DNA from 3 places in the Arthrobacter sp. B1I2 genome. Region 3 is predicted to be linked to each of the others. Evidence: riboswitches for the same ligand, from Rfam matches in the RefSeq annotation. Region 3 holds a riboswitch; each other region holds the start of a gene.
The links. A riboswitch is a leader RNA that binds a small molecule or an ion and turns the genes downstream of it on or off. The one in region 3 is predicted to bind S-adenosylmethionine.

Region 1: it holds a riboswitch for S-adenosylmethionine, as region 3 does, so the genes downstream of both, metX (homoserine O-acetyltransferase MetX) here and QFZ57_RS12285 (aminotransferase class V-fold PLP-dependent enzyme) in region 3, are expected to answer to the same signal.
Region 2: it holds a riboswitch for S-adenosylmethionine, as region 3 does, so the genes downstream of both, QFZ57_RS02150 (cobalamin-independent methionine synthase II family protein) here and QFZ57_RS12285 (aminotransferase class V-fold PLP-dependent enzyme) in region 3, are expected to answer to the same signal.

What each region holds. Positions count from the first base shown of each region.
Region 1 covers NZ_JAUSYC010000001.1:3,851,620-3,856,038, reverse strand. Annotated here, with positions in the region: gene QFZ57_RS18000 (bifunctional o-acetylhomoserine/o-acetylserine sulfhydrylase) at 1-1,049, shown strand, start outside; SAM riboswitch class IV at 1,185-1,300, shown strand; gene metX (homoserine O-acetyltransferase MetX) at 1,313-2,428, shown strand; gene QFZ57_RS17990 (MFS transporter) at 2,607-3,989, shown strand; gene QFZ57_RS17985 (zinc-binding dehydrogenase) at 3,993-4,419, shown strand, end outside.
Region 2 covers NZ_JAUSYC010000001.1:472,310-476,728, forward strand. Annotated here, with positions in the region: gene QFZ57_RS02140 (adenylosuccinate synthase) at 1-651, opposite strand, end outside; gene QFZ57_RS02145 (M14 family zinc carboxypeptidase) at 887-1,939, opposite strand; SAM riboswitch class I at 2,168-2,273, shown strand; gene QFZ57_RS02150 (cobalamin-independent methionine synthase II family protein) at 2,287-3,495, shown strand; gene QFZ57_RS02155 (uracil-DNA glycosylase) at 3,702-4,334, shown strand.
Region 3 covers NZ_JAUSYC010000001.1:2,629,180-2,633,598, reverse strand. Annotated here, with positions in the region: gene aroA (3-phosphoshikimate 1-carboxyvinyltransferase) at 1-267, shown strand, start outside; gene rsgA (ribosome small subunit-dependent GTPase A) at 251-1,366, shown strand; gene hisN (histidinol-phosphatase) at 1,411-2,223, shown strand; SAM riboswitch class IV at 2,387-2,500, shown strand; gene QFZ57_RS12285 (aminotransferase class V-fold PLP-dependent enzyme) at 2,538-3,956, shown strand; gene QFZ57_RS12280 (class I SAM-dependent methyltransferase) at 4,020-4,419, shown strand, end outside.

The DNA.
Region 1 (4,419 bases), 1.2 Mb from region 3:
TCGCGGTACTGAACATTGCCGAGGCCGGGGACCATATTGTGGCGAGCCCCAGCCTTTACGGCGGAACCTACAACCTCTTCGCCCACACGCTGAAGAAGTTCGGCATCTCCGTTACTTTCGTGGCCGATCCGGACAACCTGGACCAGTGGCGCGAGGCGGTCCAGCCGAACACCAAGCTCTTCTTCGGTGAAGTGGTGTCCAATCCACGCCAGGATGTCCTGGACATCGAAGGCATCTCCGAGGTTGCCCACCAGGCAGGCGTGCCACTGATCGTGGACAACACGCTGTCCACTCCCTACCTGATCCGCCCGCTGGAGTGGGGCGCGGACATCGTGATCCACTCTGCCACCAAGTATCTTGGCGGCCACGGTTCCGCCATTGCCGGCGTGATCGTCGACTCCGGAAAGTTCGACTTCGGCAAGGACCCGGCAAGGTTCCCCGGATTCAACACCCCGGACCCCACCTACAACGGCCTGGTCTATGCACGCGACCTTGGAGCTGATGGTGCGCTGGGTGCCAACCTCTCCTACATCCTCAAGGCCCGAGTCCAGTTGCTGCGCGATTTGGGCTCGGCGGTGTCCCCCTTCAACGCCTTCCTGATTTCCCAAGGCCTGGAAACGCTGAGCCTGCGGGTGGAGCGCCACGTTGCCAACGCCACGGAAGTGGCGCGCTGGCTGGAAGGAAGGGACGACGTCGAATCCGTCGCCTACGCGGGGCTGCCGTCCAGCCCTTGGTACGAACGTGGCCGCAAGTACGGGCCCAAGGGGACGGGCGCCGTCGTCGCCTTCAACCTGGCCGGCGGGGCGGAAGCGGGCAAACGCTTCGTCGACGCCCTGGAGCTGCACTCCCACGTTGCCAACATCGGCGACGTCCGCTCCCTGGTCATCCACCCGGCGTCGACCACGCACAGCCAGCTCTCCCCGGAGCAGCAGGTGATAGCCGGAGTCCACCCGGGACTGGTCCGGCTGTCCGTGGGCCTGGAGCACATCGATGACATCCTGGCCGACCTGGAAGCGGGTTTCCGCGCAGCCAAGGGCGCCCAAGGCTGAACAGGCGCCTTAACTGCGCCCGCTCAGGCGCCCGCTCAGGCGCGCCTGAGCGGGCGCCAGCGGCCGGCAATCCGGGAAGTCACAACCAGTCACACTCTTGGCCTGGAGCGGGGGGTGTTTCGTACACTCGAACCAGGTCATGAGTGCCAGTGACAGCCCCGGCTTGCTGGCCGGCAACCCTCCATCCGCGGTGGGGTGCCCCGGGTGAGGACCTGGCCTGCCGGTCAAATGACGGCGGGCAAGCGCGTAGAAGAGGTCTTGCCATGACGGTTACCGTCGCCCGAACAGCCATCCCCGAACAAGGAATCGTCCGTTACGCCTCCATCGGGGGACTGGAACTTGAAGCCGGTGGCTACCTCCCGGATGTCACGCTGGCCTACGAAACCTGGGGCACGCTCAATGCCGACGCCAGCAACGCCATCCTGATCGAGCACGCGCTGACCGGAAGCACCCACGTGACCCGCGGCGACACCGACGAAGAGGGCTGGTGGGAACAGCTGGCCGGGCCCGGCGCTCCGGTAGATACGGACCGTTTCTTCGTGGTGTCCATCAACATCGTGGGGGGCTGCTACGGCTCCACGGGACCGTCGTCGCCCGCCCCGGACGGAACCCCCTGGGGCTCCCGCTTCCCCCTGGTCACCCTGCGGGACAGCACCGTGGCGGAGGCCCGGCTGGCAGACCAGTTGGGCATCAACAGCTGGTTCGCGGTCCTCGGCGGATCCATGGGCGGTGCCCGCGCCCTGGAATGGGCCGTGACGTACCCCGAGCGGGTGCAGCGCTGCGCCGTCATCTCTGTAGGGGCCGCCAGCACGGCAGAACAGATCGCCTTCGCGCAGGCCCAGACCCTGGCCATCCGGCAGGACCCCAACTTCAACGGCGGAGACTACTACGGCGGCCCCTGCCCCGAAGAGGGACTGGCGCTTGCCCGGCGCATCGCGCACATCACCTACCGGTCCGCCGCGGAACTGGAAGGCCGCTTCGGCCGCACACCCCAGACGCCCGAGTCGCCCCTGAAGGGTGAGGTGCTGGCCGCCCGCGGCCGCTACCAGGTGGAAAGCTACCTGGACCACCAGGGCAACAAGCTCGTAAAGCGCTTCGACGCCAACAGCTACATCGCCCTGACCGAGGCGCTGATGAGCCACGACGTCTGCCGGGGCCGGGGGACCCTGGCCGAGACGCTGGCCCGGTCCACCGCACGGTTCCTCGTGGCCGCCGTCGACTCCGACCGGCTCTATTTTCCGTCGCAGTCCCAGGAACTGGCCCAGGCCCTGCCCGGCGACGTCGATGTCCACATCATCCAGGCGCCGATAGGACACGACGGGTTCCTGACCGAAATCGGGCAGCTGGGCAACCAGTTGCGGGGCAGCTTCCTGGTCTAGCCAAGCCGGAAAAACCACGTGCGTGTGCATTCCTGCAGATGCGTTCTGCACTAATCGGCGTTGAGGTTGCACCGCAGGCAGACCATACTCAATCGAATCCGGCGTTCGTGGTGTGCATCACACCCGGCCGCCATTGACCGGTCCCCGTGGTGTCGATGACGACACCGAAGGAGTTCGCATGAGTACGGAAAGCTCCGCCGCAAGGCGTACAGAGGAAAACGACGTCAAGGCTTCAGGCCTTAAGAAGGTGGTTACGGCTTCCATGGCCGGAACCGTTGTGGAGTGGTACGAGTTCTTCCTCTACGCCTCCGCCGCCACGCTTGTCTTCGGCAAGGCCTTCTTCTCCAACGCCGGCACCGAACTGGACGGCATCATCGCCGCCTTCCTCACCTACGCCGTAGGGTTCGTGGCACGCCCCATCGGCGGCATCGTCTTTGGCCACTTTGGCGACAAGTTCGGCCGCAAGCAGCTGCTGCAGCTAAGCATCATCCTGGTGGGGGTGTCCACCTTCCTCATGGGCTGCCTGCCCACATTCCAGCAGATCGGCTACTGGGCTCCCGCTCTGCTGGTCGTGCTCCGGTTCGCCCAGGGCTTTGCCGTCGGCGGGGAGTGGGGTGGCGCCGTCCTCCTCGTCGCAGAGCACAGCCCCAGCAAGTCCCGCGGTTTCTGGGCCAGCTGGCCGCAGTCCGCAGTGCCGCTGGGAAACCTGCTTGCCACGGCCGTGCTGTTCATCCTGTCCTCCACGTTGACCCAGGACGCTTTCCTGGGGTGGGGCTGGCGCGTAGCGTTCTGGCTGTCCGCGGTGATTGTTGTGATCGGTTACTACATCCGGACCAAGGTCAACGACGCCCCCATTTTCCTGGAGGCCCGCAAAGAGGTGGACGCCGGCCACAAGGGCTACGGTGTGGCTGAAGTGTTCCGGCGGTACCCGCGCGGCGTCTTCACCGCCATGGGCCTGCGCTTCGCGGAGAACATCCTGTACTACCTCGTGGTGACGTTCTCCATCACCTACCTGAAGACCGTTGTCCAGGCAGATACCACCCGCATCCTCCTCCTGTTGCTCCTCGCCCACGCCGTCCACTTCGCCGTCGTGCCCATGGTCGGCAAGCTCTCGGACCGCCTGGGCCGCAGGCCCGTCTACATGGCCGGTGCGGTCATGGGCGCCACCTGGGGCTTCTTCGCCTTCCCCATGATGGACACCAAGAACGATGCCATCATCCTGGCTTCCGTCATGATCGGTCTCGTGTTCCACGCCTTCATGTACGCAGGGCAGCCTGCCATCATGGCGGAGATGTTCCCCACCAGGATGCGCTACTCCGGGGTCTCCCTGGGTTACCAGGTGACATCCATCGTGGCAGGTTCCCTGGCGCCGATCATCGCCGCCTCGCTGCTGGGCACCTACAAGTCCTCCGTCCCCGTGGCTGTCTACCTGCTCATCGCCTGCGCCATCACCGCCGTCGCGGTCTTCTTCCTGAAGGAAACCCGCGGCATCTCGCTGCACGACGTGGACGCCGCCGACGCCAAGGGCACCGCCGACCTCCTTGCCGCCAGCAAGAAGTAAGCCATGAAAGCCGCCGTCCTGTACTCCACCGTTCCCTCGGCGCCCAAGGCGGGAGCCGCCCCGGGGACGGAAAACTATGCCGACGCCCGGCCGCTGCTGGTGCAGGATCTGGAGCAGCCGGAACCCCGTGCCGGTGAGCTTGGTGTTGCCATCAGCTACTCGAGCCTGTGCCATTCGGACCTCTCGGTGGTGGACGGTTCCCGGGTACGGCCCCTTCCCATGGCCTTGGGCCACGAGGCGGTGGGGCGGGTGGTCTCCGTGGGCGAAGGCGTGCCCGACGTGTCCGTGGGGGACCACGTGGTGCTGGTCTTCGTTCCCAGCTGCGGCCAATGCCGGGCGTGCCTGGCCGGCCGGCCCGCTCTTTGCCACCGCGCGGCAGAGGTCAATGGCTCCGGAGACCTGCTGCATGGGCCGGCGCTCTTGCGGACGC
Region 2 (4,419 bases), 2.2 Mb from region 3:
GACCACCTTGCCTTCGTCCAGCGCGGTGTTCAGGACCAGTGTGCTGTCGATGACCAGCGGGCGGAGCCGCTCGGCGAAGGACAGGAAGTACTCCACGATCTCGTCCACCACAACGCTGCGGCGGTTGTAGACCTTGACCAGGAGTTCGTTTTTCTGGCGCAACGAGCCTTCCACCTTCTGCCGGAGGATGGACTCATCGAAGACGTCCTGGACGCGGATGCCCAGCCGGGCCACCTTGTCCATGTAGGCGGGGCCAATGCCGCGCCCGGTTGTGCCGATAGCCCGGCTGCCCAGGAAGCGTTCGGTCACCTTGTCCAGGACCTGGTGGTACGGGGCCACCAGGTGGGCGTTGGCGGAGACGCGCAGCTTTGAGGTGTCGGCGCCGCGGGCCTGCAGGCCCTCGATTTCCTGGAAGAGGGCTTCAAGGTTCACCACGCAGCCATTGCCGATGATGGGAACCGCGTTGGGGCTGAGAATGCCAGCCGGCAGCAGCTTGAGTTCGTACTTTTCACCGCCTACGACGACAGTGTGCCCGGCGTTGTTGCCGCCGTTGGGCTTGACGACGTAGTCGACACGGCCACCCAGCAGGTCGGTGGCCTTGCCCTTACCTTCGTCGCCCCACTGGGCTCCTACGATCACAATTGCTGGCATGGGATCCTCCCCCATTCGTTCGGGCTGCCCGGGTCCTGCCACCAGGTGGCGGCCCATGCAGCGCCGTTCATGAGAATGCCCCGAACATACCGGCCTCCGCACGGCCGCAGCACGGCAGGGCGAAGGAAGAGTTCCGGGGCTCTTACCACCCAAGTTTAGCCGATGGGCACTTTGACCACTGTTGTGGCCCGCCGCGGCCCGTTCCGCAAAAAGGACCGCGGCGGAGCCAGCCCGCCTACTCGTCCTCGGCTTCCCCCGCGGGCCGCGACGTCTGCTCGGCTAGCGTGTCCCAGAAGGAGGTGTCGGCGTCGGCAATGGATCCGTCCGCGATGGCCGCGGCGGTGGACGTCAGCGTGGTGACCGTCTGCTTGATCAGGTAGCCGTTGCTGCGCTGCCCCAGCGCATAGCCGTCCAGGTAGTGGTCGGACATCCCGCGCATCTCGAAGAGCAGGGTGGCAATGCCGTATTCCACGGAGATGCCGTTGCGGCTGATGGTCTCGGCGCTGCCGCCCTGGTACTTGCCCAGGTGGCCCCAGCCGGTGGAGTCCACGTTGTTGAAGACCACGGCGCCGAGCTGCTTGGACTTTTCGACTACGTCGGGATCGGCGTTCGGGGTGGTGGGGTACAGGATGGAGCCTGACACCAGCTTGCCGTCCCGCTCGGCCCGGGTGCCCTGGTGGTGCAGGTCGATCATGTAGTCAATGCGGTACTTGCGCATCACGTTGTTGTGGAGCGCCTGGGTCTCGGGCTGGACCTTGGCCACGTGGTCCCGGTTGATGTCCACCCCTTCGGCGTTGTACCGCGTCATGTTGCGGTCGCCCTTGGCCAGGTAGTCGTCAAGGGAGAAATTCACGTCGCCCATGGCACCGTCGGCGTTGAGCATGGGGACAACCAGGATGTTCACGCCGTCCAGGATGCCTGCGGACTTGCCCGTGCCCAGGTGCTTGACGAACTCGAGGGCACCCTCGGTGGTGAGCTGTTCGTTGCCGTGCTGCTGGGTCAGGTACAGGATGGTGGGCTTGGCAGGGTCCGAGATGTACTTGACCAGGTGGATGTCGCGGCCTTTGACGGTCTGGCCGATGACCTCAAGCTCCATGGCCGGCTGGCGGGCGTCCTGGTCCTTCAGGAAGGAAACCATCTGGTCGTAGGTGGCCAGCTTGGTGGTGGTGATCTGGCCGTTGCCGTCGTAGGCGGGGCCTTCGCCCACGGCGTTGGCGAGCGGCGCGGGTCCTGCCACCACGGCGAGCGCCAGCACGCCGGATACGGCAAGGGTCCTGAAGGATTTCATCACAGTGCGTTACCTCTTTCGAGTGAATCAGGTGCGGTCAGCCGCCGTGTCCCCCATTGCGGCCTGTGACAAACAGCCAACCAATCTTAACGAAACCTGTCAATGGGCTGGACAATACCTGTAAGCCTACTCGTGGCCCCCTGGAGAGGGTGGGCGGCGAGCCAACCGGGAGCGACATAAAGGGCCGCGAATTTGCCCGGATACGGGCATCTCGATTTAGGTGAAAGTGAACCATCCGGAGCGGCCGAGAGACCTGGCTCGATGACGCCGCAGCAACCACGGGATCAGAGTCATCACTCCTGCCCGAAGGTGCTACTGCCAGGACCGATGGAAAGGAAGATTCCAGCATGTCCCAGAACACCGACCACATCCGCGTGACCCACGCCGGCTCGTTGCCCCGCACCCCGGAACTCATCGCGGCCAACGCTGCCAAGGAAGCCGACGGCATCACCCCGGAATTCCTGGAACTCCTTCAAGCCTCCGTGGTGGACGTAGTGCAGCGCCAGAAGGATCTCGGCATCGACATCCCCAACGACGGCGAGTACGGGCACACCATGTCCAGCTCCGTGGATTACGGCGCGTGGTGGAATTACTCCTTCGCCCGGCTCGGCGGCCTGGAGCCCACCAACGTTGACCGCTGGGCCGATGCCGAAGTGCGGCGGTCGTCCCCCGGCAGGGTGGTCCTGACCTCCTTCCCCGACCGGCGGGACCGGCAGGCCTTCAATGAGGCCTACAACGATCCCTCCTCCGGCATCCTCACCCACCGCAAGAGCGTCGCCCAGCCCAAGATCGCCGGCCCCCTGACCTACACGGGCCAAGATCTCGTTGGCTCGGACATCAGGAACCTGAAGACCGGGCTCGCCGCGGCCGGCCTCACGGACGGCTTCGTGGCGTCCCTCTCCCCCGGCTCGTGCGCCCGGGTGGCCAACGAGTACTACAAATCCGATGAGGAACTCGTCTACGCCTGCGCCGATGCCATGCGGGAGGAATACAAGGCGATCATCGACGCCGGCCTCACAGTCCAGCTTGATGACCCGTCCCTGGCCGAAAGCTGGGACCAGATCAACCCCGAGCCCGCCCTGGCGGACTACCTGAAGTTCATCCAGCTGCGGGTGGAAGCCACCAACTGGGCACTTCGCGACCTCCCCCAGGAACAGATCCGGCTGCACGTCTGCTGGGGCTCCTGGCACGGCCCGCACACCACGGACATCCCGTTCGCCGACATCATCGGGTCGGTACTGCAGATCAACGCCGGGGCATACTCCTTCGAAGCCGCGAACGTCCGCCACGAACACGAATGGCGGGTATGGGAGGACACCAGGCTGCCCGAGGGCAAGGTGATCATTCCCGGCGTCGTCTCGCACGCCACCAACGTGGTGGAGCACCCGGACCTGGTGGCGGACCGCATTGTCCGCTTCGCCGACGTCGTGGGCCGGGAGAACGTCATCGCCTCCACTGACTGCGGCCTGGGCGGCCGTGTCCACCCGCAGATCGCCTTCGCCAAGCTGGAGGCACTGGGCGAGGGCGCACGCCGGGCCTCCAAGCGCCTCTGGTAACCCACTCTCCACACCCGGGCGCCGGCTGTGCCTTCCATCACCGGAAGGGGCTGCCGGCGTTTCGCTTCCCATGGCTTGCTAAACTGGAACAGGCCGACCAGGAGTTGGTCCACCCCATTTCAACCACTGCGGATGTGGTGCGTGATCGTGCGCCCATTTTCCGCGGCGGCAGCAACACCCAATCCCCGCAGGAGAACCAGCCCTTCATGACAGCCCTGGCCCCCGAAACATTCCACGAACAGCTCCTGAGCCGCCGCTACGAACCCAGCGTGGCCGCCGTCAACGAGCTGTGTGATTCCCTGCAGGAGGCCAAGCCCGGAACCGTGGTGCCCTACGTGGACCCTATGCACGATGTGGACGAATGCCGCATCATCAGCCTGTTCTCCAACATTGGCGAGATGGACCCGTCCGGGTTCATCACCCCCGGGGACCAGGATGCCGCTACCCGCATGCTGGGCATCCAGTGGAAGCTGGCCCTCCGCCCTGAGTTCGTCATGCCATGGAACGTCCACCCCTGGCACGTCCCGGGCGAAGCCAACGGCAAGTTCACCCCGGACCAGATCCAGGCGGGCCTGAAGCCGCTGCTGAAGTTCCTGGCCCTGGTGCCCCGCGCCTCGGTCATCGTGGCGCACGGCACTGAGGCCAACCGCCTGGCCAACCTGCTGCTGAAGACCGAAGTGCCGCTCCTCTGGCGCCGCGGCCTGAAGACCTACAAGGTCCGCTCCCTCAGCGGCCGCGCCTTCGCCGGTTCCCCGGCCCGCCAGGAGGAATACCTCGAGGACATGCGCACAGCCTACACCGACGCCATGGCGCGCACGGGGATCGCCCGGAAAGCATAGCTGACGCCTTAAACGAACTACGGCGGGCCGTCACCTTTTCCTGAAAAAGGTGACGGCCCGCCGTCGTCTATTTAAGTGTTTGAGG
Region 3 (4,419 bases):
CTCGGCGGCGACGCCGAAGAAACCGGCGACGGCCTGGTGATCCGGCCCGCCCCGCTGCACGCCGGCGTCGTCCACAGCTACGCGGACCACCGCATGGCCACAGCCGGCGCAATCCTGGGACTGGCAGTGGACGGCGTGCAGGTGGAGGACATCGCCACCACCGCAAAGACCATGCCGGACTTCCCGCAACTGTGGGCAGACATGCTGGCCCAGGGAACTGCGTCCGTCACCGGACCGGAGGGGCGCGGCAGTGGCGCGGAGCACTGATTCCTGGGACGAATCGGACGTTCGCATCCGCCCCAGCAAGAAAGGCTCCCGACCCCGCACGAAGGACCGCCCCAGCCATGACGACGCCGTCACCGGGCGGATCATCACCGTGGACCGCGGCCGGTACACGGCGGTGGTGGGCGAGGACTCGGCAAACGAGCGCGTGGTGATTGCGGCGCGTGCCCGCGAGCTTCGCCGCTCGCCCGTGGTTGCGGGCGACTTCGTCTCACTCGTGGGAGACGTGTCCGGGGCCCCGGACACGCTGGCCCGGCTGGTGAAGATCCAGGACCGCCACACCCTCCTGCGCCGCAGCGCCGACGATACGGACCCCGTTGAGCGGGCGGTGGTGGCCAATGCCGACCAGCTGGTGATAGTGGTGGCAGCCGCCAACCCGGAGCCCCGCACAGGGTTTATCGACCGTGCACTCGTGGCCGCCTACGACGCCGGGATCGAACCGATCCTGCTGGTTACCAAGGCCGACGTCAAGGACCCCGCGGAGTTGCTCTCCAACTACACCCACCTGGACTTCCCGGTCATCATCAGCCGGACCGCGGACTCGCTGGCCTCGGGAATCGACGCGCGCTCCGACGACGGCCTCTCGGCCCGGCTGGACAGCGCGGCGGTGGCCGCCCTGCGCGCCCACCTCGACGGCAAGGTCACCGTGATGCTCGGGCACTCCGGCGTCGGTAAATCCACCATGGTAAACGCGCTGACCGGCGCCGAGCGGGCCACCGGCGGAGTGAATGCTGTGACCGGACGCGGCCGCCACACGTCGTCGTCCGCGCTTGCCTTGCGGCTGGCAGACGCGCCGCCCGGCAGCTGGATCATCGACACCCCCGGGATCCGTTCCTTTGGCCTGGCGCATGTGGACCCGGACCGGATCCTCCGCTCATTCCCGGACCTCTCCCCCGGCATCGAGAAGTGTGAACGGGGCTGCAAGCACACGGCAACCGCGGTGGACTGCGGCCTCGACGACTGGGTGGCGGGCGGACACGCAGGTCCCACGGGCGCGGCCCGGCTGGCATCATTGCGGCGGCTGCTCGGTACGGACCCAAGGATGGAAGCACAGGAAACGAAGGAGCTCGGCAGCGTCAACTGACGCGTTCTCCCGGCAGAAGCGTCCGCAGACGGTAGTTTGGAACCATGATCCAACCCGCTTCGAGCTACAACGATGACCTGCGCCTGGCCCATGTCCTGGCCGACTCCGTGGATGACCAGACAATGAGCCGCTTCAAGGCACAGGACCTCCATGTTGAGACCAAGCCGGACCTGACGCCGGTCACCGACGCCGACAAGGCCGCCGAGGAAGCCATCCGGGGCCAGCTCTCCCGCTCACGCCCCCGCGACGCCGTCCTGGGCGAGGAATTCGGCAGCACCGGCCACGGTTCGCGGCGTTGGATCATCGATCCCATTGACGGGACCAAGAACTTCGTCCGCGGCGTTCCGGTCTGGGCCACGCTGATCGCCCTCGTCGACGAAGGCGAGCCGGTGGTGGGCGTGGTCAGCGCCCCGGCCCTTGGGAAGCGCTGGTGGGCCGCGAAAGGCATGGGCGCCTACATGGGACGGTCCCTTGCCGCAGCCACCCGTCTCCGCGTGTCGGACGTGTCGAAACTCTCCGACGCCTCCCTCTCCTACTCCAGCCTGGGGGGCTGGAAGGAACGCGGAAACCTGGATGATTTCCTCGGCCTCACCGAGGACGTTTGGCGGACCCGGGCCTATGGGGACTTCTGGTCGTACTGCATGGTGGCCGAAGGCTCGGTGGACATCGCCTGCGAACCGGAGTTGAACCTCTACGACATGGCCGCCCTGGTGCCGATCGTGGTGGAGGCCGGCGGCCGGTTCACCTCGCTCGAAGGCGAGGACGGCCCGTTTGGCGGGAACGCCCTGGCCACGAACTCGATCCTGCACTCAGAGGTGCTCCACCGCCTCAACCCCTACCTGGATGATCTGCTGTAACTGCCGCAGCCTCCCCGTGAAATAGCCGCGAAAACGAATATTGCGATGCCGGACGCCTTCCAGGGGAGGTGTCCGGCGTCGTTTATTCGGCAGTGCGTAACAAAGCCCTTAACAATTGCCGCGGCTTCAGTCCGGGCCGCCCCATGTCCTACGCTTTTATGCAGGTCACGAGTGCCAGCGCAAAACCCCGGTTTGCTGGCCGGCAACCCTCCATTCGCGGTGGGGTGCCCCGGGTGACGACCAGGCCGGTCCGGAGCGGATACGGCAAGCGCGGATTCCCCTATGCCGGAGTCCTGTAACCAAGTGAGGTCTCTGTGACAACTGCCACCGTATCTCCCCAGCCCGTCACTGCCGAAGCCGCCGTTTCTGGTGCACGCCAGGCCGTTGCCGGCCGGCCGCTCGCTGCCGTCACCGGCGCCGAGATCCAGGCGCCCCTGATTTCGGGTGGCCACGTCCGGTACGCCAACCTCGATTACGGCGCCTCCGCCCCGGCACTGTCCGTGGTATCCGCCTACCTGAACGAGATCCTGCCCTACTACGCGAGCGTCCACCGCGGCGCCGGCTACGCCTCCCAGATCAGCACCTCCGTGTATGAGAACGCGCGCACCATCGTCCGCGACTTCGTGGGCGGCCGCCCGGATGATTCGGTCATCTTCACCCGCAACACCACCGACTCGCTGAACCTGCTGGCAGGTTGCCTGCCGGTGACTGATGGCCGCCCCGACGGCGACGTCCTCTACCTGGACATCGAACACCACGCCAACCTCCTGCCGTGGCAGGGCGTCCCGCACCGCAGCATCGTTGCCGCGGACACGCTCACCGGCACCCTTGAGGCCGTCCGCGCCGAGCTGGAACAGGGCGGCGTCAGCCTGCTCGCCGTCACCGGCGCTTCCAACGTCACCGGCGAAATCCTCCCCATCCGTGCATTGGCCGCCCTGGCCCACCAGCATGGGGCACGGATCGTGGTGGACGCGGCCCAGCTCGCCCCGCACCGCCGGGTGGACATCAGCGCGGACGGCGTCGACTATCTCGCCTTCTCCGGCCACAAGCTGTACGCGCCCTTCGGCGCCGGCGTCCTGGTGGGACGCCCCGACTGGCTGGACGCAGGCGTCCCGCACCTGGCCGGCGGCGGCGCCGTCAAGGAAGCACGGCTCGACGGCGTCAGCTGGGCCACCGGACCGGCCCGCCACGAGGGGGGCTCGCCGAACGTCCTCGGGGCCGCAACCCTTGCCCGTGCCACCCAGGTCATCGCCGGACTGGACCAGGAACGCTGGCATGCCCACGAGTCCGCCATCCGGTCCTTCCTGGTGGAGGGCCTCCAGGGCATCGACGGCGTCACGGTCCACCAGATCTTCAAGGACACCAACCCGGAAACAGACACCATCGGCGTGGTCAACTTCTCCGTTGAGGGCTACGACGCAGGACTGGTGGCGGCCTACCTCTCGGCAGAGCACGGTGTGGGCCTGCGCGACGGGCGCTTCTGCGCGCATCCCCTGCTGAAGCGCCTGGGCCTGCCATCCGGTTCCCTCCGCGCAAGCTTCGGGGTGGGCTCACGGCTCGAGGATGCAGAGCGCCTGCTCGCCGGCATCCGGACGCTGCGCAGCAACGGACTGGGATGGGACTATGTGGTGGACGCCGGCCGCTGGGTACCCGTCAACGATTCCCGTACCTACCCGCATTGGGCCCCCAACACGCCGGGAACGGCCGGCGCTGCCCCCTGCACGGACGACTGAGAAGTCCAGCGGATGCGGTAGATTCGGAAGGTACCGCAAGGCGTTGACTGAAGGAGGCCAGGGGTGGTTCGGGGTGGCCCCAAGCTCGATCACGGGCGGCGCCGGGAGCTCGGACAGAGCTTCCAGGACGGCGGCAGGCACTACCAGCGCGTCCGGCCCGGCTACCCTGAAGAGTCGGCCCGGTGGCTGGTGCCCGCCGGAGCCCATGACGCCCTCGACGCCGGCGCCGGTACCGGGAAATTCACCGCGTTGTTGCTGGACATGGGACTGGCAGTCACGGCCGTGGACCCCTCCGCGGACATGCTCACCCAGCTCAAGGAACACTACCCCGCTGCCACGGCTGTGCCCGGGACTGCCGAGGCGACAGGCCTGCCCGATGCCGGCTTCGACGTCGTCACCGTTGCCCAGGCGTGGCACTGGTGCGACGCCCCGGCCGCAAGCACCGAACTGGCCCGCGTCCTGC